DNA from 4 places in the Shewanella sp. GutDb-MelDb genome. Region 3 is predicted to be linked to each of the others. Evidence: predicted binding sites of a transcription regulator. Region 3 holds the regulator's gene; each other region holds the start of a gene.

Region 1 (7,982 bases), on a different contig from region 3:
TACTGGCAGTCTATCGAATACTCTCACTATATTTATCGGTAACCCAATCGTCTCATGAATGAAGCCAACAATATGACCAAGTACAGCCTGCGTTCATGGGTTCTGGTATTGGCGTTAGCTCCAACTATTTTAGTGGGTATTTTATTGGGAAGCTATTTTACCATAAATAGATTTTATGAACTTGAAGAAACGCTCATAGATCAAGCGAGTAGTATCATCGAGCCTTTAGCCATTGCGGCAGAGGTCGGTTTAGACAGTAAAGATTTTGAAACCACAAAGCGCTTAATCACCGCCGCTCAGCTCAACAAAGCCTCTTTAGTACAGTTTATTGCTATTTTTGATGTCGACAACCGTGTCGTCGTCACCTCGCATCATTATAAAAATCATGAAGTCATGCGTTACGACAAACCGCTAAGTTCGATGCTAAGAACTGAACTTGAGCAAGTCGGTGACAGTATGATTTTACGCAGCCCGATTTTCAAAAACAGTGCAGTGCGACCTGTCGATACCTTCGATGAGAATGACAATAGGATCTCAATAGAGGCCGTTAAACTCGGCTACATATCGATATTGATCAATAAAGAGAATGCGCTGCTTGAGCAACATCGCGCCGCTGTGGCGGCGTTTATTATTGTATTGATTGGGGTGCAGCTGAATCTATTTTTTACTTTCCGACTGGTTAAAAACGTAACCCAACCCATTACTGAAATGGTACGAGTGGTTGCCAAAATTCGAGAAGGTAAACTCGACACCCGTTTAACCGGAAACCTCATTGGTGAGCTGGATCTGCTTAAACGCGGTATTAATGCCATGGCAGGCTCCTTGTCGGAATACCATGATGAGATGCAGCAAAATATTGACCAAGCCACATCTGATTTACGAGAGACACTCGAACAAATTGAGATCCAAAACGTTGAGCTTGATATGGCCAAAAAGCGGGCGCTAGAAGCCAGCCGGATTAAGTCTGAATTTTTAGCCAACATGTCCCATGAGTTACGCACCCCACTTAATGGCGTCATTGGTTTTGCAAAACAGTTATTAAAGACCCCATTACACTCCAGTCAGCAAGACTATATTCGTACCATTGAGCGCAGCGCCACGAGCCTACTCAGTATCATCAACGATATTTTGGATTTTTCTAAGCTAGAAGCCGGTAAAATGGTATTGGAAAACATGCCATTTTCTCTGCGTGAAATAGTCGAAGAAACCGTCACTATGTTGTCTAGCAGTGCACGAGAAAAACAGATTGAGTTGGTGATCGATGTTGACCCACGTATTCCAGAGGATGTTACTGGCGATGCGATGCGTTTTAGCCAAATCCTGACGAATTTAGTCGGCAACGCAATTAAGTTTACCGACAGGGGGAGTGTGCAGCTTAAGATGCAACTTGAAGAGATTGCGGACGGTAAAGCGCGTGTCCGTATTGAGATAATTGATACAGGTATCGGTATTGATGCCGAAAAACTGGCCGCATTATTCCAAGCTTTTGGCCAAGCAGATTCTTCTATCTCAAGGCGCTTTGGTGGTACGGGTCTTGGACTGGTGATCACCAAGCGTTTGGTTAATCGAATGGGTGGCCAAATAGGCTGTAATTCAGAGCTACAACAAGGCTCAACCTTCTGGTTTTCCTTACCTCTTAACTTAAGCCAATTCCCCATCAGCGATACCTTACCAATTGGTACGCTTAAGAATAAAAGCATTTTACTATTCGAACCTAATCCGTTATCACAGCATGCCATTGAACGTATGCTGCTACGCTGGGGTCTTAAAGTCACTAAGGTGACCAGCAGTAAACAGCTCGAATTTATTGTGACTCAGTCAAATCACTTGTTTGATTATGGGCTCTTTAGTTGTAAACCGCTCGCGACTGGCGGCAACGGTGTTGAGCTGCTCAAAGTGGCTAAACCTAAAATAAGTTACTTAATGCTGATAAACAATTGCGTCGAAAGTGAGGATATCTTCACTCAAATTCGTCCCTATATCGACAAGCAACTCACGATGCCTATCGGTGAGAAGCGACTGTCCAGTAGCTTGATCGATCAACAATCTACACTTGAAGCCGAAGTATTGCCAATGCCTGCAATAATGTCGGCCCCCGAGGTGAGAGAAAACTTAACCGTACTGGCAGTTGACGACAACCCTGCTAATTTAAAGCTTATGGATACATTACTAAAAGAGCTAGTGACCCAAGTGCTCATTGTCGATAATGGTGATGCCGCGGTAGAAATTGCAAGACAACGCAGTTTTGACCTTATCTTTATGGATATTCAAATGCCAGGCACTGACGGCATTAGCGCCACTAAACTAATAAGACAAAATTCAGCTAATCGCAATACGCCCATTATAGCAGTGACCGCCCACGCTATAGCTGAAGAGCGAGAGCGTATATCATCGAGTGGTATGGATGGCTACTTACCCAAACCTATCGATGAGGCAGCACTGAAGGAGGTGATCCGCAAATGGAAAAACAAACCCAAGTTCACCCACTTTGATCAGCGCACCTTAAATTGGGAACTGTGTTTGACGCAGGCAAATAACAAGCCAAACTTAGCAATTGAAATGTTGAAGATGTTGTTAAAGTCACTGCCAGAGACGGTGGAGCATATCAATAGTGCACTCACGAATTTTGATCAGCAAAACATGCTTACCTGTATTCATAAATTACACGGTGCAAGCTGTTATTGTGGCGTGCCGACCACCCAACAACTTTGTCAGGAGATAGAGTCAGGGTTAAAGCGTGGTGTTACTGTAGAAGATGTAGAACCTGAAATCCTTGAGTTACTTGATGAGTTAACTAAGGTAGAATCAGCCGCTAATCAAGTGATCACCCAGCTATCAGTGGAAATAAAAGATGACAAATAAACCGGGCTTTTTTCAACGCTTAAAAGGGCTAACACTAGCACAAAAGAAACTTTTTGCTATTGCATTATGCCAGCGCATGCTACCCAATTATCAGCTTTTTTCTGAAGTGTGTGAATTTGGCAACCCGAAGGTGCTCGATACACTGCTCAACCTGCTTTGGCAGTCAATGTACGACAATAAACTGAAACTAAATTTAGAGCTACAAATGGAACGTATAGAAGAAAATACGCCAGAGCCTGCTGATTTTGACGTCTACGGTGTATATCCAGCACTAGATGCAGCGGTAGCCTTAACCTCTTTGCTAAGCGCACTAGAAAGTAAAGTTGAAGAAGATATCACTAATATCAGTAAGCTCTCGTCAGCTACGGTTGCCAACTATATTGAAGCAACCTGCGAGCAAGATTTTGATAAAGAATCAGAATTAGATGATTATATTTTTAACCATGAAGTCATGGTTGAAGAAAAAGAGATGCAAGAAGATCTTCTGCAAACCATCGAAAAGAACCCACACCTCAAAGCCGATTTCATCAAAGAGTTACGCCGAGAAATTGTCACCGTCAGCATATCAAATATTGGCGTCAGCGCAGCAGATTAGTACCGCAAAAGAGTCGCTTTATTAAAGCGACTCTTATACTCATGCCATTTGTAAAATCAGGATCACGTGGGTATAGAATACGCTTAATTCAAGGTGATAGTTGTTCCCTTAACTGTCCATCGAGAACAATTGCTCCGCTTTGGACTGCATAAACTCGATAAAGAGCTTAACCTTCAAAGGTTGATGACTGCGTTGATGATACAAGATTGAAATCCGCCTTTTCTCACCAATCCATTCAGGTAATAGCGTTGTCAACTGGCCGCTCTTAAGCTGGTTTTTCACAAAAAGTGCTGGGCCATATAAAACCCCACCATGATCTACAGCGGCCTGCACTGCGCCATTTAACTCACTTAACGTCAGTTTTGCAGGTCCATCATAATAAAAGTTCTCTCCCGATGGGTGCTTTAAAGTCCAGTTAAACAAAGGCCATACTTTAATCAACGCGTGTTGTTCTAAATCGCTTGGATGGCACAAGCTAGGTGCCTTATCCATATACTGCGACGAGGCAAACAAACCATAATTAAGCACGCCAAGAGAGCTCGACACCCAAGAAGAATCTGGTTGGGTGCCACCGACAATAGCAACATCAACCCCCTCATCTATAAGATCGATTACGTTATTATTTTGTACTATATGCAGCTGTATATCTGGGAATTTTTCACAAAACTCGTTAATGGCATGGATGAAAATCATCGAAATAATTGACACCGGAGCCGCTATTCTAAGGGTACCTTCAGGCTTATCCACCGCAGCGCCTCTGATACTGTCAAACTGAGATACTATGGCCTGATATTGCTGAAACAGCGCTATGCCCTCCTCTGTTAGACGCAGCTTGCGAGTGTTCCTCATCAACAACTGCTTATCGAGCTGTGTTTCCAATTTAGTCAACTTACGGCTCACCGTTGCAATTGGCATCTCCAGCTCTTTAGCGGCTTGGGAAAAGCTCCCTGCATTAACTAAATGAACAAATTGGTAGATCAGCTGTAATTCCAAACCAAAATTACTATTCATCAATATAAACCCAAGCGTTTAAAACATAAAAAGGGGATCGGCTACGACCTAAGATTAATAGTATAACAAAACGTAAATATGATAATGTTCTAACTCAATTTTATGCGTGTTTTACGTATATTGTAGACAAGTTAATAGAGAAAATATGTCAGCTGTTATAACGCCACTACTCGCTGTATTTGGCATCATGTTGATTGGCACTTTGGTGCAAAAATCAAAACTGCTGCCTGCTGAGACCGATCAAGTTTTAAACCAATATGTGTACTATATTGCGTTTCCGGCCATTATGCTGATCACATTGGCACAAACCCCGATCAACGACATACTGCACTGGGGTTATATCGCTGGGTTTAGTGGCGCCATGCTAACCAGCTACGCGATCACCTTTCTCGTCTCGCGTTGGACCAATCCATCTCAAAACGCAGTCGCGTCTATGCGAGCGCTCAACGCCACCTTTGGCAATACTGCTTTTATCGGTATTCCCTTAATGGCGATGTTGTTTCCCAATAATCAAACGGCACTCGCCGCAGCCGCTATTGCCAGTCTATTATCGGTGTTAATTTTTGCCATCGCGCTCGTGTCATTGGAAATGATTGGCCGCAAGCAAAGCAGCTCAGCGGCAAAAATCATTAGCCTCGCCTTAATGCACAACCCTATTGTAGTGGGTAGTATGGTTGGGATAGTCCTATCCGCAATGACAATTACTTTGCCTGATAGTATCGCCCTCATCATTCGTCAACTGGGTATGACCTCGAGCCCTTGTGCACTGTTTGCCATCGGTATGGTGCTCGCTAAATCAGCTCAACACCAAACTTCAACACATATTATTAGCCTGAAACAGCTCACAGAGATTAGTGCTATCAATGCCATTAAACTGATTTTTCAGCCTCTAGTCACTTACTTGATCATGTTTAGCCTAGATGTTGATCCACAATTGATTGCTATGGGCGTCATACTCGCGGCGCTGCCGACTGCTGCCAGTGTCTACCTACTTGCACAACGGTACCAAACTCAAGTCATCACCAGTGCTCAGGGAATACTATTGGGTACCCTTGTCACCTTTATTACTTTACCGTTATTAGAAGCTTATCTATTGGGTTAACATTCGATGCTTAATTTAAATGCCCGCCTTGCTAAACCTTGGTTCTAGCAACTTTTACTTCTGCATAGTGAGAGAGTGCACTAGCTAAATTTATTAACCCGCTAATGAATAATTCCCATCTAACTGTATTGATTAGCTTTTAGCTTATAGGGCGCGGTAATTAGAGATGAAAAAAGTTGCCGATATCGATTAATTTTCCAACTGATAGTTTACTGTATAAAAAAACAGTATATACTGTTCATTAATACAGTGTATTGGGATAGGACATCACTATGCTTTGCCAACTCAGCATTAATAATTTTGCTATTGTGCGTTTTTTGGAACTCGATTTTAAAGCCGGCATGACCAGTATCACTGGTGAAACCGGCGCGGGTAAATCTATTGCTATAGATGCATTAGGCTTGTGCCTAGGTAATCGAGCCGACGCTAATGCCATTCGGCCTGGCGCCACCAAAGCGGAGGTAAGTGCACGCTTTTCATTATCTGATATTCCACTCGCAAAGCGCTGGTTAGAAGACAATGATCTCGAACTAGATAATGAGTGTATCTTAAGACGAACCATCAATAATGATGGCCGCTCACGCGCATATATCAATGGTAATCCAGTCCCACTTGCACAGATAAAATGCCTCGGACAACTGCTGATTGGCATCCATGGCCAACACGCTCACCATGCGATGCTAAAAAGTGAGCACCAGCTTACTTTACTCGATAGTTACGCCAACCATAAGATGCTACTCGACACTGTAGCGGCGAGTTATCAGAGATGTAAAACGGTTGAAAAACAGTTACATCAATTAGAGTTAGCGCAGCATGAAAGGCTTGCTCGTAAACAGTTACTGCAATACCAGGTCGAAGAACTCAATGAGTTTGCCATTGCTAAAGGCGAGTTTGAAACCATAGAGGCTGAACATAAAAAACTCGCCAACAGCACGGCATTAATCGAGCTATGCCGTAGCCAATTAAATATTTTGCAGGACAATGATCAAGCGAGTGTTGAGTCATTATTAAATACCTCTATAAGTCAGGGGCAAGATTTAGAAAGTTATGATGCCGAACTTGGCAGCGTTGTCGCCATGCTTAATGATGCACTTATTCAAGTACAAGAGAGTAGTAGCGAGCTTGAACGGTATTTAGAAGGTTTAGAACTCGACCCTGAATACTTTGAACAATTAGAGCTTCGGATCTCTAAAGCACTGCAACTGGCGCGCAAACACCATGTCAATGCCAGTGAATTGTTTGCTCACCATCAAGGTCTGTTGAATGAACTCAATGAGCTTGGATCGGACGGGGACAAACTTGAAGAGATCCGCAATCAACTGCAAAATAGCCAACAGGCATATTTGAATCACGCACGAAAACTAAGCCTTAGTCGTGGCCGCTACGCTAAAGAACTCGATAAAAAAGTGACTCAATCGATTCATGAGCTGAGCATGCCTAAGGGTAAATTCAGTATCGCAGTCAACTTTAATCAAGCCGTCATTAGCCCTCAAGGCTCCGATGCTATTGAGTTTCTCGTGACCACCAATCCAGGTCAACCTTTGCAGCCCATTGCTAAAGTGGCCTCAGGCGGAGAACTCTCTCGAATAGGCCTTGGCATACAAGTTATTACCGCTAAAAAAGTCGCGACTCCAACACTCATTTTTGATGAAGTAGATGTGGGGATATCAGGTCCAACGGCGGCTGTCGTCGGCCGGATGCTGCGGAGTTTAGGGGAATCGACTCAAGTATTTTGCGTGACCCACTTACCGCAAGTTGCCGGTAATGGCCATCAACATATGTTTGTTAATAAGACCAGTAAATCTGGTAAAACAGAAACATCCATGGTCGCCCTAGATAAAGACCAGCGAATTGAGGAGTTAGCTCGCTTACTGGGAGGTGACACCATTACCAGTAATACGATTGCCAATGCTAAAGAGCTGCTGTTTAGTTAAATGAACTTGCGTAAAACAACCATTAAAAAAGGAGCTAACAATAGCTCCTTTTTTAATGCCACACTCACGACCTAAATCAAGTAGTGAGCTGCGGTGTGTAAGCAAATCAAGGAAAATATCCCTGCAAGTACATCATCAATCATAATCCCAAAACCACCTTGCACTTTTGCATCCAGCCAACGAATCGGCCATGGTTTCAAAATATCAAAAAAGCGAAACAACACAAAACCGGCCAGTAACCATTGCCAACCCGCTGGCGCCGCTATCATGGTGATAAGTAAACCGGCAATCTCATCCCAAACAATAGCACCGTGATCATGCACGCCCATATCTTTAGCGGCTTTATCACATATATAAAAGCCGATTAAGACGGTAAAAAGCGTCAAGCCGATATACCAAGGTAAGCTCAATGGTGCCATTAATAAGTAGAGCGGTATGGCGGCAAGCGTACCAAATGTACCTGGCGCCTTTGCGGCTA
Region 2 (7,982 bases), on a different contig from region 3:
TTCTCTCGTGCTTTCGAGCCGCTATTATCGAGGTTGATGCCTGAGGTGCCACGTGGACACCCCGCTTATGGCAGTATCACCATGAACCTTACGGCAAACATGCTTGGTCTAGACAATGCAGCAACCCCGTTAGGGTTAAAAGCGATGCAGGACTTACAGACATTAAACCCGGTAAAGCATACCGCGACCAATGCTCAAATATTATTCTTGGTGCTCAACACTTCTTCTATAACGCTGGTGCCCGTCACGGTATTTCTATATCGGGCGCAGCAAGGTGCGGTCGCACCTGCAGATATATTTCTGCCCATCTTGTTAGCGACGACTGCATCGACGTTAGCCGGGGTCTTGGCTGTGGCAATTGTGCAGCGTCTATCAATTATTAATACTGTTGTTATTGCTTATGCAGCAGGTATTTTAGCGACGTTAACGGCGCTGATGTTTTATTTGTCGACCCTAACAGTAACAGCGATAGGGGAGGTGAGCACCGCAATGGGCAATGGTATTTTGCTGTTACTCATTTTCAGCTTTGTGTTGATTGCAGGACTTAGAAAAGTGGCGGTTTATGATGAGTTCATTGAAGGCGCTAAAGAGGGGTTTTCTCAGTCAATAAAGCTTATTCCCTACCTGCTTGCAATGTTACTTGCTATTGCTTTGTTACGCGCCTCTGGTGCGTTAGATTACGCTTTAGAACTGTTAGCTGGACTCGTCGCATTTGCAGGCGGGGATACACGTTTTGTTGATGCAATGCCAACCGCAATCATGAAACCGTTTAGTGGTTCAGGGGCGAGGGCGATGATGCTAGAGACAATGCAGCATTATGGGGTCGATTCTTTTGCTGGGCGGTTGGCAGCTATTTTACAGGGCAGTACTGAAACCACTTTTTATGTACTGGCTGTGTATTTTGGCGCGGTAGGCATTCGCAATGGAAGGCATGCTTTAGCGTGTGGTTTGTTTGCTGATCTCGCCGGTATTTCGGCAGCTATTATTGTTTGTTACCAGTTTTATGGTTAATGATCTCTAAGCGACTTGGGTACATAACGATAGTTATTACATCAAAAGACGCTACCGAAGAGCAGCGTCTTTTTAAAGAGATTCAATGTCTCAGGCTCTATTGAGCCGTTTGTTTAGGCGCCCATTCAAGCCAAAGTGGATCTACTGTTGAGCTAAGAGAAAAGCGGTAGTCGGTATTAATCATGTTATCCGAGTTGGTAATCTCTTTGGTCGCTAAGCCTATGCCACCGGCAAGAATAGTTTCTAGAGACCCCGTTTCAATTTTGGCTCCAGAGAAAAGACCTACATCAACTTTTACCCCGGAAAGATCCCAAAATACACTGGTGTTATTAATAAGGTGTCGATACTGGTTATCTACGTGTACTGTCATTTCAACGCTGGTGCCATCTGCTATCAATCTGTATTCATCAACTTGACCGACTTTAATACCACGGAAGAATATGGCGGTGCCTTTATTGATCGAACCCAAATTATCATTGCTGATGACGAAGGTGAGCGCGTTATTAATATTATGAAACGGCTTTTCAATTAAACCGATAAACTCTGATGATGTTTGAGCACTCACGCCTGGGAACACTGAAATATAGGGCCCTGTTAGGATGGTTTCTGGCGCTTCAATTCCTGCTAGAGACACTCTGACATCGACAATCGAGAAACTAGCATCTTGTTGATTAAAGCTGGCGGCATAATCACCATAAAGGTAAGCCTCTACGTTTAATTCAGATAGATCTTTACTCAGTACCACAGAGTGAACCTCACCCACCTTGTGGCCTAAATAACGGATGGGTGCTTTTTTCTCCAATTTAACCGTGGCAGGGAAGGTTAATGAGATTGTTGTTGACTGACTCAAGGCGAGAAATTTTGAATCGTATAGGTGTTTGCCATTGTCTAGCACTGGACTATCGAGTAACCCCAATGTGATCCCACCCTTAATGGCAGCTTGAAGTGGTGCGACTTCAACTTCGATACCGTTTAGACTGGCGTTTATTGATAATGCGCTATTACGCCAAAATACCGTTTTGTCGTTGAGTAAACTGGCAAATGATTTTTGGATACTGATATCGATGATGAAATTATTCTCTTTACGCTGCCATTCGACTTGTTCTACTTGACCAATCTGCATTTTTTTATAATAAATTGGCGAACCTTTAATCACGTCCGCTCCGTCTTTACTGGTGAGCTGCTTATTGATTCGCTGCTTATTCTTAAAGAAGCTTTTAGCGTCGCTGCTGTTGGCAAACACATTTAATGATGCACCCTTAGCGATCTGCTGATTATTACTACTTCTGACTAAGCTTAATGCTCCAAGGCTAAAAGTATTTAAATCACGTGTTTTAACGGCAACGCCTCCAAGGTCAGCCTCAATAGATAATGCCGACTCGGCGATAAAGTAACTGTCTTTAGTGACAAGCGAACTAAAATCAGCGTCGACTTCAATGTTATATTCCACTTCTGTTAACGCAGCATTGAGTTGGCTAGACAACACAGTGCCTATTTTTATCTGTTTAAATCGCAGTTCAGCACCCGCGGAAATACCCGGGTTTGTATCGGAATGTAACGTTAAAGCCAGTTTTTGCGTATTTAAAGGCTGCGGTTGGTCAGTTAACAGTGGGTATTGCTGCAGTGGCTCTCCAGTACCTGGAGTAAAGTTAATCACGCTGCCGGTCAATAATCTTTCAGGGTGCTTTATACCATTGAGAGAGATATCTGCGCCTTCTAGCCAGAATGACGAACTGCCAGCGAGTAGCTCACTATATTGGCTGTCAATTTTAACAAGTAAACTGACTCCGTCATCCGTCAATATTTTATCAGTGACATGGCCAATTTTAATGCCTCTGAATATAATTGCCGTGTGCTTTGATACGGATTCAGATCCCGTCGCCGTAAGCATCAACTCTACACCACCGAATGCTTGCTCTTCACTGTCGTATAAAGAAAATTCATGTTGGTTCTGAGCAGCGTCAGAATGATCACTAGAGCTAAAACTAATACCACCGGCTAGGATGGAGGCGAGGCTTTCACTGCGAACTTCTATCCCTGAAAGTGATGCATCAATACTGATCCCTGATACATTCCAAAATTGTGAATCAACTTTGACTAAACTGGCATATTGTTGCTGAATAAACGCCGTTACAATGATTTTTTGGCTATTGTCTAAGCGGTATCCAACGACTTGTCCCACGGGAATTTGACGATAAAAGAGCGGTGAGCCAACGTCTAAAGACCCTAGCTTATCCGAGGTTATGTTGACAATAAGGCCTTCATTACCAGGGGTAATAACGGGGGCGGTAATTTCAGCTTCAAAAAATGAACGTGATTCACCTTCACCGGGCAAAATGCTGATGTAGTTACCTGAAAATAGAGTGTCTAGTCCTTCGATGCCTGTGATTGAAGCTTTCGGCGTTACCAACCAAAATTTAGTCCCTTTATTGATAAAAGGCGAAGAGCGATAGTCCATTAATACATCGACATTCACACCTTGTAGTTGATCATCAATACTGATATCGGCCACTTTTCCTACTGTTAAACCTTGGTATTTAACCAGTGTTTTACCAATATCCATTCCGGTAGCGTTTGGGAAATGAATTCTCACTTCTACACCTGATTCTCGGATGCTTTTTACGCCAAGCCAAGCGCCTAACGCGAGCGCAATAATGGGCAATAACCAAATAGGCGAGAACAGTTTTTTCTTTACGACTTTAGGTGTTTGTACTTGAGTCATTTTTTGTTTCCAGTCGGTCCCAGAGTAAACGCGTATCAATTACTTTTGCTGCCAGTTGCGTCAGTAAAATGACCAAGGCAAATGCAGTAGCAGCCGGTGCGGGTTTCGCATCTAGTAATTGCCCCATATTAACTACGGCAACGGTTAACGAAATAACGAAAAGATCCAGCATAGACCAACGGCCTATCCATTCAATAATATGAAAACCTATCATCAAATTCTTTTTTGAAATAGGTAATTTAAAACTGATCGCGGTTAAGTATATGGTAAGGCCAATTATTTTTAATAATGGCACCAAAATACTCGCCGTGAATAATATGATTGCTATAGGGATCATATCTGTTTTTACAAGGTGTGCGATACCCGAAAAAATAGTGTCTTGAGTGACTTGCCCCTGATTTGTAAGCGTCGTTATCGGGTATAGATTCGCGGGTATGAGTAAAATCGCGGCTGTGATTAACAAAGCCCAGCTTTTTTGTAAACTCCCATAATCTCTAATAACGAGTTTGGTATCACAGCGACTGCAACAAGCTGATTCAGCACAGGTAACCTTATTGCATGTTGGGCAACATGTTAGGCCTATTTGCTTACCTAATGTGGATTCGTTTGGGTTACTTTTCAAGAAAACTCCACATATGCTCCAAATCGTACTCTCTTAAAAGGAATAAATTCATAATAAACAGCATTGTAAAGCAGAAGGTGCCGAAACCAAATGAAACTGTAGCAAAGTCGGCAAGGTTGAAAGCGGCCACTAAAAAGCTAATGACATAAATTTCGAGCATTGTGAGTTGTGTCAGCAATCCCTGTAGTTTTAATGCCTGCTTTAATATTGACCTTAATAGACGATGCTGCAATCCATGTTTTATGATAACGATTTGTATCAAGATAGACATAAGTAGAATGCCTGGTGCAATTACTGCGGCAGTCATTACTGCAATGGCAACAATCCAGTAGCCTTGTTGGTATACTGCTAAAGCGCCTTCTAATACCGTTGTGGTACGCATGCTACCAAGAAATTCTAACTCTAGCACTGGGTAGGTATTGGCAGGGAAGAAAAATATTATTGCGGTAATACACAGTGCTAGCATGCCATTTAATGAGCAATATGGTGTGTCATAGAGCTGGGTGTGGCAGCGTGGACAAAGGGCTCTGACGCCTGTAGGCAATGCACGCTTTCTGATGACGAGGTCACAAGACCGACATAAAGTAACACTATTATCTAGCGCGTCCGATGTCATAAGAATTAAAACCTCTATAAAACGTACAAAGTTAAAGAAAAAGCTTTATCGTGATATTGAACTCAATTTATGCGTAGGCAATTGATTAATACAGAGTCCTTATATTGATAAGCCTACCAGATTTTCAAGAAAACTTGCATAAGAACTTCAATGTGTGAGACTCTTTACTGTATATAAAAACAGTGTGAGGTTAATTATGGCCGTTATAACAAAATTTGTCGTAGTTAGAGAAGGGGTTGAAAAGATGACTTTTACATCGAAGAAGGAGGCTGATGCCTACGACAAGATGCTTGATGTCGCTGACAACTTGATCCCTTTTCTAAGTAAATCTGAACTAGGACTCGAAGATAATGATATTGAAAAAATTGGTTTTTATTTGGCGCAACATAAAGATGAGCTGCAATCTTTGCTGAAAGGTAGTGCACCGGAAAAAAGTACACCCGCTAAAAAAGTATCTAAAAAGACTGATTCAAACTAAAAAAGTCGAAAATAGTCTGTTTGAAATTGATTGTTTGTTGGTAAAATGCGACGAATTTATTTGTTTTAATTGATGGAACTGTTAAAGGATATTTATGACTGCGTCGTTTTATGACACATTAAACCGTCAGGTTACCGCTTTACTGACGGGTGAAGATGATCAAATTGCCGCTTTAGCCAATTTTTCAGCGTTGTTAAATGACAACTTAGCTGACCTTAATTGGGTTGGTTTTTATCTATTAAAGAATGATCTGTTAGTACTTGGACCTTTTCAAGGGAAAGTTGCTTGCTCCCGTATTCCGGTAGGTAAAGGTGTTTGTGGCACAGCAGTGGAAAAAAATCAAACACAAAGAATTGCCGACGTACATCAATTTTCGGGACACATTGCGTGTGATTCTGCCAGTGTTTCAGAATTAGTTGTGCCCTTTAGGCGAGATGGTATTGTTATCGGAGTACTCGATATCGATAGCCCTTCGTTATCAAGATTTGATGAAATTGACCAGCGTGGTGTGGAAACGATGGTTAAAAGTCTCGAAAACTGCCTATTTGGTTAATCTACGACCAATTATTGCTAATTGGTGGTCGCAATCATTTCGTGCGTCTCTATAATGAGCGGTTTGAGCAATGAAATTTCAAATCGTGATTATTCGCTAAAGCGAATCAATAGCGTTTATGATAGGTTGTTGCTAAGGTAGGTTTGATTTTGGCACTAAAAATATAAATTAATCATTATTAATTTGTGCTTTAGGTCATAATCAGACAAATATAAACGACACGTAAATCAATGAGAGAGATAAACTCTTTTGGTGGTGTCCCTTTTTTAAACTGTGGAAGTAAAGATGGAATCAACAGAAAAGTTGACCGATACCAACGCTATTCTTGCGTACTTATATGAAACATTTCCTTTATGCTTTATTGCTGAAGGTGAAACGAAACCATTAAAAATCGGGTTGTTTCAAGATTTAGCGGAAAGGTTAGCTGATGATTCTAAAGTCAGTAAGACTCAACTAAGAATCGCTTTAAGAAGATACACAAGTAGCTGGCGTTACCTTAAGTGTGTGAAAGCCGGTGCACACCGTATCGATTTAGATGGTAATTCTTGTGGTGAGCTAGAACAAGAGCACGTTGACCATGCTCAAGCTACACTTAAAGAAAGTCAGGAAAAAGCGAAAGCAAAAAGAATAGCGAAGGCAGGTAAAACTCCAGCGCCTTCAGCTACTGCTAACAAGCCAGCTAAAAAACCGGTTGCGAGAAGACCGAAAGCGGCTACTAACGCAAAACCTGCAAAAGAGAAAGTCGCGGTAGCAATTTTAACGCCTGCAGTATTGGCTGAGTTGAAGAAAAATCAACGTGTAAATGTCAAACTAGGTAAGGCGCCAGTAGCTGGTGTTATTTTGGATATCAAAAAAGAAGATGTTCAAGTTCAGCTAGATTCAGGTTTAACGATTAAAGTTAAAGCGGAATACATACTACTGTAATGGTTTAAAAGCATGTAAAGGAGTAACTTGTTGATGCGGAAAATGTCTCTGGCTGTATCTATCGCCAGTATTTTTGTAGGATTCTCGGCGTGGGCTGTTAGCCCTACTATTCAATTCAGCGAGTTACCTGCTTTAAAGCAGGAACCCCAACATAAGGTGGCGAGTAAACGCGTCACTGGTTTGTTTACCCGATCACATTACCATCGTTTTGAAATGGACGATGCGTTCTCAAAGCAAGTTTTCGAGCGTTATCTTAAGCAATTAGATTATCGTAAGAATGTGTTATTGCAATCCGATGTTGATAGCTTTATGGCTTATTCAACTCAATTTGACGAAATGTTAAAAAGTGGCAATCTCCAGCAAGCATATTCAATGTTTGAAGTCATTCAAAAGCGTCGCTATGAACGGTTTACCTATGCACTTTCTCTGCTAGATAAAGAGATGAAGTTTGATGTCGTCGGCGATGCTTACGAATTCGATCGTAAAGATGCTGCTTGGCCTAAAAATGAAGCTGAGTTAAATGAACTCTGGCGTCAGCGAGTCAAATACGATGCGCTTAATCTTTCACTCACAGGCAAAAAGTGGGATGAAATAGTTACTGTTTTATCGAAGCGATATAACAATTCAATTAAGCGTCTGAGTCAAACCCACAGTGAAGATGTTTTCCAAGGGGTGATGAACGCATTTGCAAGAACGGTAGAACCCCACACTAGCTACTTATCTCCTCGAAATGCTGAACGTTTCCAAATGGAAATGAATTTGAGCCTAGAGGGTATTGGTGCGGTGCTTCAAGTCGATGACGATTACACGATTATTAAGAGCTTAGTAGCAGGTGGTCCAGCGGCGACAAGTGAGAAGTTATCACCAGAAGATAAGATCGTTGGTGTTGGCCAAGAAGGTGAAGACGTTGTTGACGTTATCGGTTGGCGTTTAGACGATGTAGTCGAGTTAATTAAAGGACCAAAAGGCAGTAAGGTTGTTTTAGAGATCTTGCCAAATAAAGGCGGATCGAGTGCCAAGCCTTTTGAACTAACAATTGTTAGAGATAAAATACGA
Region 3 (7,982 bases):
GATGTGTATTCGGTATAAGGCAACTCTTTTAATAACGTGAGATAAAGGTCCAACTGCTTTTCTAGCTGGCTACGCTCTAACGCATTTTGCTCAGATGCTAGCAAAACTAAGCTGGTTAACGTCACTGCACTTACCGCGGCAGCATCGTTAATGTTAGTCATCACCTCTCTGGCCAACTTGTTCACCGCTGGTGTAAACCATGGTTGCTTTTGTTCTGGGTCTTGGACGATATCTTCACGCCACGTTGGCACTTCATCGTTCAAGAAATTGTGTAAGGTAATTGGCTTACCAAAATTCACATAGCCTTGGCCGAAATTACCTAACTTTCGAATCGCACCAAACACTTGCCAAACCGACTCTTTCTTCTTCTTTTTACCACTTAATTCTTTGTGATAAGTCGCCACTTCCATTACATGGTCATAACCAAGATAAACCGGCACTAAAGTGACAGGACGTTCAACACCGCGCAGTACACTGTTAAGCGTCATGGCGATCATGCCTGTTTTAGGGGCTAATAAACGACCTGTGCGTGAGCGACCACCTTCGGTAAAGTACTCAACCGGATAACCCTTAGTAAAGAGTTGATCGAGGTATTCACGGAATACCGCGGTATAGAGCTTATTACCGCGAAAACTTCGGCGAATAAAGAATGCGCCACCACGGCGGAACATAGGTCCTGCTGGCCAGAAGTTAAGATTAATGCCGGCAGCAATATGCGGCGGCACCATGCCTTGATAATAGAGGATGTAAGACAGCAACAAATAATCCATGTGGCTGCGATGACACGGTACATAGACGATTTCATGACCATCATGGTGCAACTGACGAACCTGCTCCGCACCTTTAATATTGATACCTTTATAGAGCTTATTCCACAACCAAGTAAGAAAACGCTCGGTAATACGCACTAAGCTATCGGAGTAATCCGCCGCGACTTCATCTAGATACTCCATCGCTTTTGCACGCGCTTCTGATTCGGAGATTTTTTTATTTGTCGCTTCTTCTTTAATGGCTCGGGTAATTGATTCTGACTTTAGCAAAGCATGGAACAGAGCTTGGCGCTTAGGCAGCTGAGGCCCAGTCATTACTTTACGTTGACGCTGAAAATGCACTCGCGCGACACGGGCTAGTTTTTGTGCGATGCGCTTATCAGTACCATGTTCGTCTGCCATATAACGCAGAGAAACAGCATTAGAAAACTGCACAAAGTTGTGTCGACCGAGAAACAAGATCATCAAGCACTTGCGTAACCAAGTCGGATTTTGACGCTCCAACACAGCAGCGCGCATGGTGTCGTCTTCTTTGCCTGGGGTTCGTCCCCAATAAAGACTCACAGGAACTAGCTGAATATCTAATTCTTCATTTTGCTTATGCACACTCAATAGGCGCTTAAAGCAATGCAAATACTGTTCGGCACTTTCTCTTTCGCCAAATAGAGGCTTGCTACCTTCAAGGCAGACAACGCGCGGCGCAGTCACCCCATTAACCTCTAAGTCATTATATGGGCTAGGTAAACCGAATTTACCGGTTATCTCACTAAGAGCTGCTATGTCACTAACAGATTCTGTTTTCATGACATAAACGAGTGGCTTGCTTGGATCGAGATTGAGGTCTTCAAAAGGATCATGAGGCACTACAATAGTGTGCACGAGCTTTTTTTGGATCCAGCGTAATGATTTAAACCAAAGAGAGTCTTTTTTCGACATGATTCGCTTGCAGTATAGTCGCTTCTAATAACCCCGTAGAATACCAGAATTTCGGAGTGTTTGCGCAATTGCTTTATAATGGCACTCGGAAACATTTGCGTATTTATAGAACAATGACTTAAGCCATCATAAGTCTATGTATATCCTGCCTATCAGGATTAAATCTCGTTCATCCCTCCTTAATCTCTCAGCCCCACCCTAGTGCTAATAAATTCAACTTTAACATAAATTTGGTTAATACTTGCGCGAACAGAAATACTGTATATACTGACAGTTACTGTATGGAAAGACAGGCTTAATAATGAGACCACTTACACCACGTCAAGCTGAAATTTTAGAGCTAATTAAACGCAATATTACAGACACAGGTATGCCACCCACCCGTGCTGAAATAGCCAAACGTTTAGGCTTTAAATCTGCCAATGCAGCCGAGGAGCACTTAAAAGCTTTAGCGAAGAAAGGCTGTATTGAGATCATGCCAGGTACCTCTCGAGGAATTAAGTTAATTCAAGATGATACCGAAGATGCCGACCTTGGTTTACCGCTTATTGGTCAAGTGGCCGCAGGTGAACCTATTCTGGCTCAAGAACATGTAGAGCAACATTATAAAATTGATCCTACCATGTTCCGCCCGTCAGCCGACTTCCTGCTTAAAGTACGCGGTGACAGCATGAAAAACATCGGCATACTTGAAGGCGATTTGCTTGCAGTGCATAAGATCCAACATGCAAGCAACGGTCAAGTTGTGGTGGCACGAGTAGAAGATGAAGTCACGGTTAAACGCTTTGAAAAGAAAGGCAATAAAGTTTATTTACATGCTGAGAATGAAGATTATTCACCGATAGAAGTTGATCTGGCAAACCAAAGCTTAAGTATTGAAGGTTTAGCCGTTGGCGTGATCCGTAATGGAGATTGGCAATGAACAAATTATTAGGTGTAAGCCCGCGTCACCCTGGCCTTTGGCAAGATATACCTGCTCAAGCTATGTCTAAAAAGGTAAATACAGATATCGAAACTATGGTATCTCACACTCAGGGGCGCACTGAATTAAAACAGATTAGTGGCCAACTTGCTCAACTGAGCCAACAAGGTCGCTGGATTGTATTAATTAGCCCACCTAATATCGGTTACAAACAGATGCTCGCTTCTGCTGGCGTCCGCATGGATAGAATCCTACTGGTACACGCAAAAGATGAATTCGAAACACTTTGGGCTATGGAAAAAGCGCTCACGAGTGGCACATCAAGCGCGGTAATAACCTGGACGAATGAAGTCGATGCACGAGACAGTAGACGACTGCAGTTAGTCGCAAAGAGTGCTCAAGCGGTGGGTATCATTATTGAAAATGCGAATGCTCACTTACCTGACAGCACAATAAATACACAGGACGAGCGGTTTAAACAAGGTTCACTGTTCGCAGCAGTCCATTAAGCAATTCTTTCTATTACAAATCTAGTCTCTAAAGCAAAGCTCCCTTAACGGGAGCTTTTTTATTACTGCCGCTAAGCAAATGAATCAAAAAGTGATCTTGATCAATATTTCAACACCAAGTAGGGTAGGTACTGATAACAACGATATATTGTTATATCCGAGCGATTTAGTCGTCGGTCTTTATGTATGGACTGTAGATCCTTAAAGAGTATATGAAGACTGAGATCGGCCTGATATATTTCAGCCGTAGGTGCCAGTGTGGTTACACTAACCAGTATTAAAATACTGAAATTATATAAAGTCTAATCGATAGTCGAAACATAACGACACGATGGATAAACCACTCGCGCACTTTGAAGTCATCGTTGCTTTTTTGGGAACTGAAGAGTTTACATAGAGCAGAGACTTACTGTGTGACTCTTCTTTGTCTTGTTGACAGAGGAGAAGTCTAGTGAAGCAATTGTTGTACTGTGTGTTGGCGCTAATATTTTCGCCTACACTGTTTGCATCAGAAATGCCGTTTAATATGACAGAAGGCGTGACGGAGATCAGTGGTAAGGTTTATAACCTCCATATGATTATCCTTTATATCTGCTGTGCTATTGGCATTGTTGTTTTTGGCGCAATGATTTATGCCATGATCAACCATCGCAAATCAAAAGGCGCAGTCGCCGCCAACTTTCATGAAAGTACTAAAGTCGAGATTTTATGGACTGTAGTGCCTTTTATTATTCTTATAATCATGGCTATTCCCGCAACCAAAACCTTGATTGCAATGGAAGACCCCAGTAATGCTGACCTCACCATTAAAATAACAGGTTCGCAGTGGAAGTGGCATTACAGCTATTTCGATAAAGACGTTGAGTTTTATAGCTTAATGTCGACTCCTAGAGCACAAATAGAGGGCACCGAAGCTAAAGGTGAACACTATTTGCTTGAAGTAGACAAACATCTCGTATTACCCATTAATCGTAAAGTACGCTTTTTGATGACATCTGATGACGTTATCCACTCATGGTGGGTCCCGGCTTTTGCTGTCAAAAAAGATGCTAACCCCGGTTTTATCAATGAAGCTTGGACACGAATTGATAAGCCCGGTATTTATCGTGGTCAATGCGCTGAATTGTGCGGTAAAGACCACGGATTTATGCCGATTGTTGTCGAAGCGCTTTCAGAAGCAGACTTCGATAAGTGGTTACTTGCCCAGCAGCAACAAGCTAATAATGCTGAAGCTGAAGCAGAGGCCGCACTTTCGCAAACCTTAACCATGGACGAACTCATGGCTCAAGGTGAGCAAATCTATCTCGCTCAATGTGCTGCATGTCATCAACCCAATGGTGCAGGTCTGCCTGGCGTATTCCCTTCTCTTATTGGCAGCCCAATTACCACCGGCCCCGTCGGCGCCCATGTCGATATCGTCGTCAATGGTAAGCCTGGTACTGCTATGCAAGCATTTGCTAAACAGCTGACTGCAACTGAAATTGCTGCCGTGGTGACTTTTGAGCGTAATGCTTGGGGCAATGACTCAGGCGATACAGTTCAAGCCGCTGATGTGAGCTCTGCTAGCGCGAGTTCAAGCCCAGCTGCATCCAGCGATCCCAACACCGTAATCCCGGTCACTTTACCTGCCAGCTTACCTGAGGCTGAACAAGTTAAAGCTGTGGCTTTAGATGACTTAACAATGGATGAGCTTATGGTCATGGGAGAGAAAGTCTACATGACCAGTTGTGTTGCTTGTCACCAAGCGGCAGGAACGGGTTTACCCGGCGCCTTTCCATCGTTAGTGGGGAGCGCAGTGATTACCGGCCCAGTAACGGGTCATCTCGATACTGTTATCAATGGCAAACCGGGTACTGCTATGCAGGCATTTACCTCGCTACTGACACCACAACAGCTTGCAGCTGTGGTGACTTATGAGCGCAATGCATGGGGTAATAACTCAGGTGATGCTGTTCAGGCTTCTGACGTTGTTGGTCACGGAAAGTAAGGGACTAAAATGAGCACAATCACACAAGACTCACCAGCAGCTCAGGACGATCACCATGATGACCATCATCATGGTGCGCCGAAAGGCATCATGCGCTGGATTTTAACCACCAACCATAAAGATATCGGCACGCTCTACCTGTGGTTCAGTTTTATTATGTTCCTTACGGGTGGCGCGATGGCGATGGTTATTCGCGCCGAGTTATTTCAGCCCGGTTTACAGTTAGTCGAACCTAACTTTTTCAATCAGATGACCACAGTGCACGGCCTAGTCATGGTATTTGGTGCGGTTATGCCAGCCTTTACAGGCTTGGCTAACTGGCTTATTCCAATGATGATCGGTGCACCTGACATGGCACTGCCTCGTATGAATAACTGGAGCTTTTGGATCTTACCTTTTGCTTTCACAATTCTATTGAGCTCATTGTTTATGGAAGGTGGAGGGCCCAACTTTGGTTGGACTTTCTACGCGCCACTATCGACCACTTATAGTCCAGACAGTACTGCGCTGTTCGTTTTTGCCATTCACATCATGGGGATAAGTTCGATAATGGGGGCGATTAACGTTATCGTCACCATCGTCAATATGCGCGCCCCCGGCATGTCGTGGATGAAGCTGCCGTTATTTGTTTGGACCTGGTTAATAACCGCATTCTTGTTGATAGCGGTGATGCCAGTGCTTGCGGGCACCGTCACCATGGTATTAACCGATAAGTATTTTGGTACTGCATTCTTTGATGCCGCAGGTGGTGGTGATCCCGTGATGTTCCAGCATATTTTCTGGTTCTTCGGCCACCCTGAAGTTTACATCATGATCTTACCCTCTTTCGGTATTATCTCTGCCATCGTTCCCGCCTTTAGTCGCAAACCATTATTTGGTTACGCGTCGATGGTGTATGCCACCGCGAGTATCGCCGTGCTGTCATTTTTGGTATGGGCACACCACATGTTTACCACGGGGATGCCGGTGTTTGCCGAGCTTTTCTTCATGTATTGCACTATGCTCATTGCAGTACCTACGGGGGTAAAAGTCTTTAACTGGGTTGCGACTATGTGGCGCGGATCAATCAGTTTTGAAACCCCAATGCTATTCGCAGTTGCGTTTATCATACTCTTTACCATTGGCGGATTTTCAGGCTTGATGTTGGCTATTACCCCAGCGGATTTTCAGTATCACGACACCTACTTCGTGGTGGCTCATTTCCACTATGTACTTGTCACCGGAGCTATATTCTCCATCATGGCAGCAGCGTACTATTGGCTGCCTAAGTGGACCGGCAACATGTACAGCGAAACTTTAGGACGCTGGCATTTTTGGTGCTCAGTTATCTCAGTGAATGTACTGTTTTTCCCAATGCACTTTCTCGGGTTAGCAGGTATGCCTCGCCGAATCCCCGATTATGCGATTCAATTTGCTGACGTAAACCAGATTGTATCGATTGGTGGTTTTGCCTTTGGTTTGTCTCAATTTATCTTTTTGGCTGTAGTGATCAAGTGTATCCGCGGTGGCGAGAAAGCCCCTGCTAAGCCTTGGGAAGGAGCCGAAGGTTTAGAATGGACCATTCCAAGTCCGGCGCCATATCACTCATTTACCACACCACCTGAGGTGAAGTAGAGATGAATCAGGCACAGAGTAAGTCTAATCGTAAGCTTATCGGTATGCTCCTGCTTGGCGCTGTCGGTATGTTTGGCTTTGGTTTTGCTTTGGTGCCTTTATATGATGTGCTGTGCGACACCTTAGGTATTAATGGCAAAACCCAAAGTACTGCCAGTGTTTATAAGCCCATCACGGTAGATAAAAGTAGAATGGTCACTGTTGAGTTTGTTTCCCAAGTGCAAAGTGATATGCCTTGGGAATTCAAACCTGAAGTGAATACCATGCAGGTCCACCCCGGAGAGTTAATACGTACCCACTTTGTTGCTAAGAATTTGTCAGCGAAACACATCGTTGGCCAAGCAATACCGTCAGTATCTCCTGGACTAGGCGCTGCCTACTTTAATAAAACTGAATGTTTCTGTTTCAATCAGCAAGTGTTAGCCGCAAACGCTAGCGCAGATCTACCACTCATCTTTTATGTGGACCCTGAATTACCGGACTCCATTTCAACCTTGACCCTCTCTTATACCCTCTACAACATCACCGACAAAGGCTATGTCGAAAATGTTGCAGAGTAAGGAGCTGCAAGATGAACAAAATATATGTACCGAACAATGTGCTAGCACTGCACACCGGGCTGCTAATTGGCGCTGTCGATAGTGTAGAGCAAGGAGCAACACCATGACGACCAAGCACGAACCTTATTATGTGCCTGCACAAAGTGCTTGGCCGATTATTGGTGCAGTTGGACTCTTCCTCATCGCATTTGGTGCGGGTAGCTATGTCTCTGAATTAAAAAACGGCGGCGGCAACGGCGGTTATATTTTGCTTGCCGGCATCGCGGTCATTATTTTTATGCTTTTTGGCTGGTTTAGAACTGTGATTACAGAATCAATGGCAGGTCTTTATTCAAAACAGATGGATCGCTCATTTAGACAAGGCATGAGTTGGTTTATCTTTTCAGAAGTGATGTTCTTCGGCGCCTTTTTTGGTGCGCTGTTCTACGCCAGAATGATTGCTATACCTTGGCTGGGCGGCGCATCAAACAATGCGATGACCCATGAAGTGCTTTGGCCAGCATTTGAAGCCGTGTGGCCACTGGTTACCACGCCTGGAGGCACCACAACTGAAGCCATGGGCTGGACCGGATTACCGCTATACAACACATTGATCCTACTAACGTCATCAGTCACTTTGCATTTTGCTCACGTTGGATTAGAGAGCAATAAACGCAAAGCACTCACTATCTGGCTAGCATTCAC
Region 4 (7,982 bases), on a different contig from region 3:
CACTAAAGTGCAGTTGATATTCGCCTTTTGCAGCTCGGCGACGGCTGGTTGTGATTAATTGACTAATTTGCCCGTAACCACGGCGATCCATCGCAAGCAGCACAAACACACCTTCTGCTAATTGAAACTCCGCGCCCACCAGCAACTTAATCTGCTGTTTTTTGGCAGCCTCATACGCCTTCACGATGCCCGCAAATGAACACTCATCGGTAATCGCAATCGCTTTATATCCCAGTAATGCGGCTTGTTCGACCAACTCGTGAGGATGAGAAGCTCCTCGAAGAAAGGTGTAATTAGAGATAGCATGTAGTTCGGCGTACATTAGCCAAACCAGCCATGTAAGAAAAAACCACGGCTATCTTTAAATACCCAACATAATCCGCCTAGCTGATGACTCGCAATATAGTAATCACGGCATATGGCTGGCTCCTGCCACCAGTGTGTTTGCAGTCTTTCAGGTCCTTTTAACAGCTCAATCATCTCAATCGAGATCATTTCAGGTGTCGTCAACAACCAACTTGGACGGCACGCCCCCACGCTGAGGCCTGTCGTCGGATGGCCAAGATCAGAGAGTTGTTGCAATGACTTGATAACGGGTCTGTGCTCTTGGCTGGTAGCGGAAAGATCCGTTGCTTGCCAACTCTCTTCAGGTAAATGAGCAGAAGTTGCCAGCAGTCCTTTCACCTTATCGCTACCCAGTCTTGCTTGTAGCAGCGCCATCAGCCGCAAAGCTTTCTCTGAACGTTGCCCCTGAGCTGCCTGTTGTGGTCCAAACCAGTTGTCATTAGCAATCGTAATAGGTACAAACTTGTCGACAGAAATCACCATTTCAACCACAGGTTGATACAGAGTGACACGCTCTAGTTGCATACGGCATAAGCTTAATAAGTTATCACTGCGATGCTCGGCAAAGGGGTACTGAATAATAATATCAAGCTGACTGCGCTCGCTATCACGGTAGATGAGGGTCAATTTAAGCTGTTGAATCGCAAGTTGGCGTTGCTTTAAGTAGCTCGCCATCTCTTTGAGCATTCTACCTAACGGAAAAACAATCCCTTGCATCAATTCAACTTCATATAATAAAGACAGTTTTTGCAGATAAGTTTCCTCTGGCTCAAAATAGGTTAACGGATGCGGTAAAGCGCCCGAGATTTTTGCCAGAAGTTGCAGCAGCTTGGGGCCGAATCGTCGCCCTAGTTCCTTATCCGGTAAAGTGCACAAAGCCGCAAAAGAGGTCACGCCAATATCGAGAAAGCTTTGCCTTAAAAAGCGTGATATCGGTAGTGAGGCAATCGGTAATTGACTAAGTAACGCATGGCTCTTATCAGGATTAAGGGATTCACTTTGGGTCACTTCAGCCATGACTGAAGACTGCTGCGCGAGCAACTGTGCCGCTAAAGGTGTTTTGCCTATTGCAAGAGACACCTCTAAACCATAGGTTTTGGCTCGTTGAGCATATTGCTCAATAAGCTTATCAATACCATCGAAAATAAGCGCTATGGAACTGACTTCAAGCAACAGGGTGTTACAAACAAACTCATCGACATGTAACTTCGCACTCGATTGACCATCTTTGTGTGCATCATGCACCAAGGCGCAGCGCAGGGGCACGACGCGTGCACTAAACTCATAGCTCCATTGGCATAGCCAATCTGACGCTTGCTGATTAGTGGAGGCGTCGAACTCAGCTAACATCGCCGACGGCGTTAAACTTTGCGCGGTAGAAAGGCTCATCCCAACCGTCACTCCAGCTTTGTGACTCCCAGCGTCAAGTGCCAGCACGTGTAAAGACTTAGGGTCATACAATAGTACTTCAGCGCTTTGATTTAGCTCATTGCGGTAACAGAAGTATTGTAGTGCCCACTGTGGGTAATGAGCTGCTAGCCATAACATATCCATTAGCGACCATGCATTAGGTTAATGAATTTTGCTAGGTGATGTTGGCGCCCCTTGCTGCAGCGTTTTATAAGACTCTGTCCATCTATCTTGAGCAGAGTCGTTATAAGATGCAGCAAGCGATGGTTGACTGTGACGCTTTACCTCTGCTGACAATGTCGGTGTTACTAACGTTGCCTGCTCTATTGAATCGCTCACCAGTTCACTCAAAGGCGCTTTAAGATAATATGTCGGCTGCAGGCTTAATCTACGTGTTGGCTCAAGCTGCAACGATAAGTGGTTTTCTCGCTCAGCCTCAGCTGCATGATAAATAACAGAAGATGAATTAGCTTTTTTGCTCGCTCTCTCAGCGTTTACCGCATCGATGTGTACAGCCAATATTGATCGTCTGCTACTTGTGACTTTAACCGCTGCACTCTTATTAGTAACAGATAAGGTGTTAATAACAGATAGAACCTTATCACCCGCAGTAGACGGTAATAGTGGGCTACTGATTACAGCCCTATAATCCGCCAGCCCTTTAATTGCGCTAACTTGCGCTTGGCACAGATCCTGACCTATCAAATCGATATTAAGTGAGGCGCTACCGGACAAGTCATCATTTAGCGAAGCGTTATCAATCAAACAAGCACTGACACCCAATAGACTTTCTTTTAAATGAGGAGGCAGCAGCGGTAGACTAAAGACAGGGCTAGGCCAGCCACCACGGCGCTTAATAATATTGATTTCAGTCATCCCTAAATGACTATTTGAAAATCGACTTAAACTTGGCTGCTGGCGCTCAGTCAGCTTGGGCACTAATTTCAACATTGATGCTTCGACGATAACGGCTTTTTTGTTATTACTGTCATTGGCATTTAACGCCGAAAAGCACTGTCTTTGCAGCACTAAACGTAAATTCACTGGGTGTGACAGCTGTGCATTCGTTGTCGGTAAATAGAGCATACACAAGGCTTGGCCTTTCTCTGCAGCTAGCTGCAACCTTCTCGCCTCAGTTATCGATAAACTGTCTAGCCAAGCTAATACTAGTGGTACGCTGCCACTCGCTAACGCTTGTTCAATGGACCACAAGCGTTCTTTTCGCTCTTCAGTATCTATCCAGATCAAGCGTTCCACATCCAACCCTTGTTGTAACAAAGCTTGCGGCGAAGGGATGTGAGGCGGCGCCACCAGCATCACCATGGAATCATTAATTTGTGTTGATGACACACAGTGGCTTATAAGTTGTTTCAATAAAGGCAACACGATACTGAGCTCACCTTGACCCACACCATCACATAAAATTTCGCACACACCGATTTGTGGCCAACCATTATCAGCAAGATTTTTATCTAACAATGAAAAACCCGTCGGATAGGCTACATGTTGCTGCTGCCACTGCTGCCCACGCCAAATGTCTTGCCGTTCTAACAATTGATTTAAAGAACAGGTTCCTGTTGTATTAGCGCTGGTAGCGGTCTTGCATATTCGCTCAGCATTGACGATCACCGGCTTGCGGAAACTGGCACTATCAATCGGCTCTGACGCTTCTTTATCTTTTAATACCGAATATGCCTTTGCGCTTGATTGATCCATGTTTCCACCTGTCTGTGAGATAAAAAGTACTCATCATTTGAGGACCTACCCTTTGATAACAGGCGTTATGATCCTTAAATTTAAATACTGTATATGCATACAGTATAATTATCTTTATTGAGATCGCAAGTACTCGATTCAGATCTGCAAGCCAAAAAAAACGCCCCTCAATTGAGGGGCGTTAATAAATAATACTTTTATGTATCGTAATAAATTCTAAAGCAAGGACTTATTACTTATACTTTTTCACTTTCTTGAGCGCTATTTGCTGCTTTAACATCGACAGGTGATCGGTGAACACCACACCCTTGAGATGATCCATCTCATGTTGCAGTACAACGGCAAGAAACTCATCGGTATCGATCTCGAATGCTTGACCTGTGCGATCTAATGCAGTGACTTTTACGCCTTCATGACGATTCACTTTCGCACGATAACCAGGAATAGACAAACAGCCCTCTTCCCCTTGAAAATCACCACGCGTTTCTACCATTTCAGGATTAATCAATACCATCGGCTGATCGCGTTCTTCAGACAAATCGATAACTAAAATAGCATGCAAGCTACCGACTTGAGTTGCTGCAAGCCCGATACCATCCTCGGTGTCGTACATGGTTTCAATCAAATCATCAATAAAACCCTGCACCGCATCAATATCCTTAACCGGCTCAGCTTTTCGTTTAAGCCGCTCATCAGGGATCGTTAAAATGTCTAACACTGCCATATCATTATCACACTAGTATTAACTAAAAAATTTCGCGCTATTATGACCGAATCGACAATAAAGGCAACTCTTGCGAGTCTTAACTTACCGTACTCAGCCCCTGTTTGCCCCGAAAAGAGGCCGTTCAGATGGCAACCGTTACGATACTGAGAATAAAGTCGATAATATAAGCTCGGGAATTATATTAAATTACGGCGCTTCCCTTAGCGCGAAAACGATTCAAAATCACACAATACGATCCATTTTAGTAACAGCTATGTTAACATCCTTAAAAATGTATAAAGTATACGGATAATAATATGACACAAGCTGTGCGATCCCCCTTACCCCCGACATTCTTTGTCGCAAATACCATGGAGATCTTTGAACGACTCGCTTGGTATGGCTTTTTTGCCCTTTCATCGCTCTATATGACCTCGCCACAAAATCAAGGTGGATTAGGTTTTTCTGATCAAGAACGTGGCCTGCTACAAGGTATGATCCCCTTTTTCTTGTACCTTTTCCCAGTACTGACAGGCGCACTTGCCGACCGTTATGGTTACCGGAAAATGTTTCTAATTTCTTATGCCATCATGTGCCCCAGTTATTATATATTGGGTCAGGTCGATAGTTTTATGGGCTTCTTTGTTGCCTTCATGGGCGTAGCTGTAGGCGCTGCGTGCTTTAAACCTGTTGTAACAGGTACTGTCGCCCGTACCACCGATGACACTAACCGTGGCTTAGGTTTTGGCATATTTTACATGATGGTCAATATTGGTGGATTCTTAGGGCCATTCGTGGCGGGTTACGTGCGCGCCATTAGCTGGGACTGGGTGTTTATTATGTCTTCATTCTGGATCGCACTTAACTTTATCCCTGCTCTGTTATTCTACAAAGAGCCAACGGATCAAAATAGCCAAAAAGGTAAACCACTCAAAGCCGTTTTCAGCGATATTCAAGAGGTCCTCGGTAATGCTCGTTTCGCGATTCTATTTTTCGGTACGCTGATTATATTAATGTCTTTTGGCGCTAAATGGATCACCGGTGAAACGACGCTTATTATCTATGCCTGTTGGTTCAGTGCCCATCTTATTTGGGACAAGCTGGCTTCATCTCAAAAAGGCGCGCCATGGTATGGCCAAAAAATTAGCCTAGGTAACAAACCATTTGTTATCTACCTGCTTATTTTATCGGGCATGTGGATGGTGTATCAGCAAATCTTTATTACGCTACCTATCTATATCCGTGACTTTGTCGACACCACTGATTTAGTCTTGATGCTAGCTAACTACCCAGACTTACAGCAGTTCTTTGCGCCCGTCGATATCAGCTTACTGCAATCAGAAGTCACCCGCTTAGCACAAGAGTTCAGTGCTGGAACCTTAAATGCGAAGCAAGCCTATTTTGAACTGGTTCATGCCAAAGTGATGGTACCAACAACCGAAATAAGCCAAGCATTTACCGCTATTGGGCAAACTCCAGCCTTGGCAGTGCAATACGCCCAGAGCTGGGCCAGTGAACATCGCCAAGTGAACCCTGAATACCTTATCGGGCTTAACTTTTTATCGATTGTCATGATGCAACTAGTTGTTAGCCGTTTTGTTGAGCGCTTCCAAGCGCTTCCAGTACTGGTTGGCGGAACCATTATCCTCGCACTAGGCACAGCCATTGGTGGCTTAGCGCATGGCGCAATCATGGGCGGTGCAATGGTACTCACCTCGATTTTAGTATTCTCTATTGGAGAAATGGTTGCCTCACCAAAGAGTCAAGAATACGTTGCTAGTTTTGCACCTCATGATAAAAAAGCCATGTTTATGGGCTACTACTTTGTCTCATCGGCTATTGGCTTTTTACTGGCAGGTCCATTATCTGGCTACCTTTATAGTGAAGTTGCCAAAGGTGCTGAGCGCCCAGATATGATGTGGTTTATTATTGGCGGACTCGGTCTACTGACTGCGTTCGGTTTAATTATTTTCCATAAATTTGGCGTTACACCACACGCGCAAGACACCATTGACGGCGAGCTAGCTTAAGTAATTCTGCCTCAATTAACATGTTTAAAGCCCACACTAATTTCATTAGCGTGGGCTTTTTATTGTGTACGATGTTATTGCAACAGCATTAAAACTGAGAGCGAACGGCAAATACCCATTGGGTGTCATCAGTTTCAATATTTTCAAGCTTTTCCCAATCATACTGATAACGTACCACCCATGACCACTGAGGGTTCACTTGGTAGCCCATTGCTAACCAGGCCCTCGCATCAAAACGCTCAACACCATCAATCCCTGCATTACCTCTGGCATACAGTTCGCTGTACCAATGTTCGGTAATCGGTTTTAACACTGTGATACTGGCGTTAGCCGCGGTACTGTCGGTATAAGACTTAACCGCTAAATGGTTAACGGCAAACTCAGTAAATACTTGGGTATTTAACCAGCCTTTATGCTCATGCATCAAACCCAGTTGATACTGATAATGGCTGGCTTTTCCTTGAGGGGTATCGGTTTTACCATGATCAATCGATGCTCTAAGATGCCACTGATTAGAGGATGAATATAGATAACCCAAATGCCATTTATCACCTCCGGTATTAGTGTTGGCCGAAAATTTTTGATGGTCCGTCGCCAAGGTGCCACCAACGTTGAGTACATTGTCAGTAAAGCCAACATACAGCGAATCACTTAGGTTGAGCGGATCCGCAATATGACGATACTGCTCAGCCACAGCAGGTAGAGAAACAGTAGATAGCAACAGTAACGAGCTAAAGAGAGGGTTGATGACCTGCGCAGACATGATATATACCGTAGAAAAGCGCTATTATTACTTTAGCGCTAAGTCTCAGCAAGAACTTTTACCTTATATTACAACGTATTAATAAAGTAGCAGCATGCTGGCAAAAGTTTAACAGGCGTAACCAACCTTCGCGTTATCAACCGCATTAATGATCTGCTGACAATCTTGTGATAGATCCCGATACACGATAGAGTTTAAGAGAAAATAAAGGGATAGTGATTCATGGAAAGCGACAACAAAGCTTCACCTATGACGCAAATATGGCATATTGTGTCTATGATCCCTGCAGGGAATGTCAGTTCTTATGGCAAAATTGCAGATTTAGCCGGGCTACCAGGCAGAGCACGTTATGTGTCTAAGGCACTTAAAGCCGCACCTGAAACACTAGCCCTACCTTGGCATAGAGTGATTAACAGCCAAGGCAAGATTTCGTTTGCCGAACATACTCAACCTTTCAGGGATCAAATGGAGCTGCTACGCAGCGAAGGCGTTATCGTCAATCGCGGTCGAGTTAAGCTGTCTGATCATGAATGGCGACCTGATATGGCAACATTAGTGCTTTCGATACCGTTTTAAAGCACATTAAACACTGTTTTAAGGAGAGGTTTTTGTCTAAAAAGTCACGTATTTTATTTGCTGCTAGCTTGCTATTGACGAGCTATCCCCTCATAGCTGACACTACGCCTTTGACTCCCCACACAGCTGAATATCAAGTCAACTATGGCAGTATCGAACTTGGTCGCGCGCGTTATATTTTATCGGCCCCTGACGGAGGCGTATTCCAATACCGTTTCGACAGTGATGTCAGTCTGCTAATGCTCTCCGATCAACGCCATGTTCGCAGTGAATTCACACTCCAAGACAACCAGCTAGTGCCAATGCGCTACTCTGTCGAGAGAACTGGAACCGGGCCTGATTTTAGAGAGCAAATCGCTTTTGCTAAGGGGCAAAATGTGGTTCATAGCCGTTATAAAGATGAACGAGCAAAGTTCCCTTACGACGCCGAGCTGTT

Evidence for each region. Region 3 encodes LexA, which represses DNA repair genes until DNA is damaged. Its sites were predicted from a motif close to TACTGTATNNNNATACAGTA; they were not measured.
Region 1: a site for LexA is predicted at 5,781-5,800, ahead of recN (DNA repair protein RecN). Genes of this name have one in related genera too.
Region 2: a site for LexA is predicted at 5,137-5,156, ahead of CXF82_RS09040 (YebG family protein). Genes of this name have one in related genera too.
Region 4: a site for LexA is predicted at 3,557-3,576, ahead of imuA (translesion DNA synthesis-associated protein ImuA). Genes of this name have one in related genera too.

The regions. Positions count from the first base shown of each region.
Region 1 covers NZ_PJBM01000260.1:44,823-52,804, forward strand. The annotation lists gene barA (two-component sensor histidine kinase BarA) at 55-2,862, shown strand; gene CXF82_RS19440 (YjaG family protein) at 2,852-3,457, shown strand; gene CXF82_RS19445 (LysR family transcriptional regulator) at 3,566-4,468, opposite strand; gene CXF82_RS19450 (AEC family transporter) at 4,614-5,570, shown strand; gene recN (DNA repair protein RecN) at 5,843-7,504, shown strand; gene CXF82_RS19460 (phosphatidylglycerophosphatase A family protein) at 7,576-7,982, opposite strand, start outside.
Region 2 covers NZ_PJBM01000180.1:1,758-9,739, forward strand. The annotation lists gene CXF82_RS09020 (nucleoside recognition domain-containing protein) at 1-1,011, shown strand, start outside; gene CXF82_RS09025 (MlaD family protein) at 1,109-3,733, opposite strand; gene CXF82_RS09030 (paraquat-inducible protein A) at 3,711-4,355, opposite strand; gene CXF82_RS09035 (paraquat-inducible protein A) at 4,345-4,971, opposite strand; gene CXF82_RS09040 (YebG family protein) at 5,168-5,449, shown strand; gene CXF82_RS09045 (GAF domain-containing protein) at 5,544-6,002, shown strand; gene proQ (RNA chaperone ProQ) at 6,288-6,926, shown strand; gene prc (carboxy terminal-processing peptidase) at 6,960-7,982, shown strand, end outside.
Region 3 covers NZ_PJBM01000258.1:544-8,525, reverse strand. The annotation lists gene plsB (glycerol-3-phosphate 1-O-acyltransferase PlsB) at 1-1,706, opposite strand, end outside; gene lexA (transcriptional repressor LexA) at 2,008-2,628, shown strand; gene CXF82_RS18475 (cell division inhibitor SulA) at 2,625-3,137, shown strand; gene coxB (cytochrome c oxidase subunit II) at 3,589-5,124, shown strand; gene ctaD (cytochrome c oxidase subunit I) at 5,134-6,738, shown strand; gene CXF82_RS18460 (cytochrome c oxidase assembly protein) at 6,741-7,298, shown strand; gene CXF82_RS18455 (cytochrome c oxidase subunit 3) at 7,402-7,982, shown strand, end outside.
Region 4 covers NZ_PJBM01000161.1:4,721-12,702, forward strand. The annotation lists gene CXF82_RS07040 (error-prone DNA polymerase) at 1-322, opposite strand, end outside; gene CXF82_RS07045 (Y-family DNA polymerase) at 322-1,899, opposite strand; gene imuA (translesion DNA synthesis-associated protein ImuA) at 1,918-3,471, opposite strand; gene def (peptide deformylase) at 3,704-4,195, opposite strand; gene CXF82_RS07060 (MFS transporter) at 4,495-6,207, shown strand; gene CXF82_RS07065 (hypothetical protein) at 6,296-6,970, opposite strand; gene CXF82_RS07070 (MGMT family protein) at 7,193-7,546, shown strand; partial or broken gene CXF82_RS07075 (DUF3108 domain-containing protein) at 7,579-7,982, shown strand, end outside.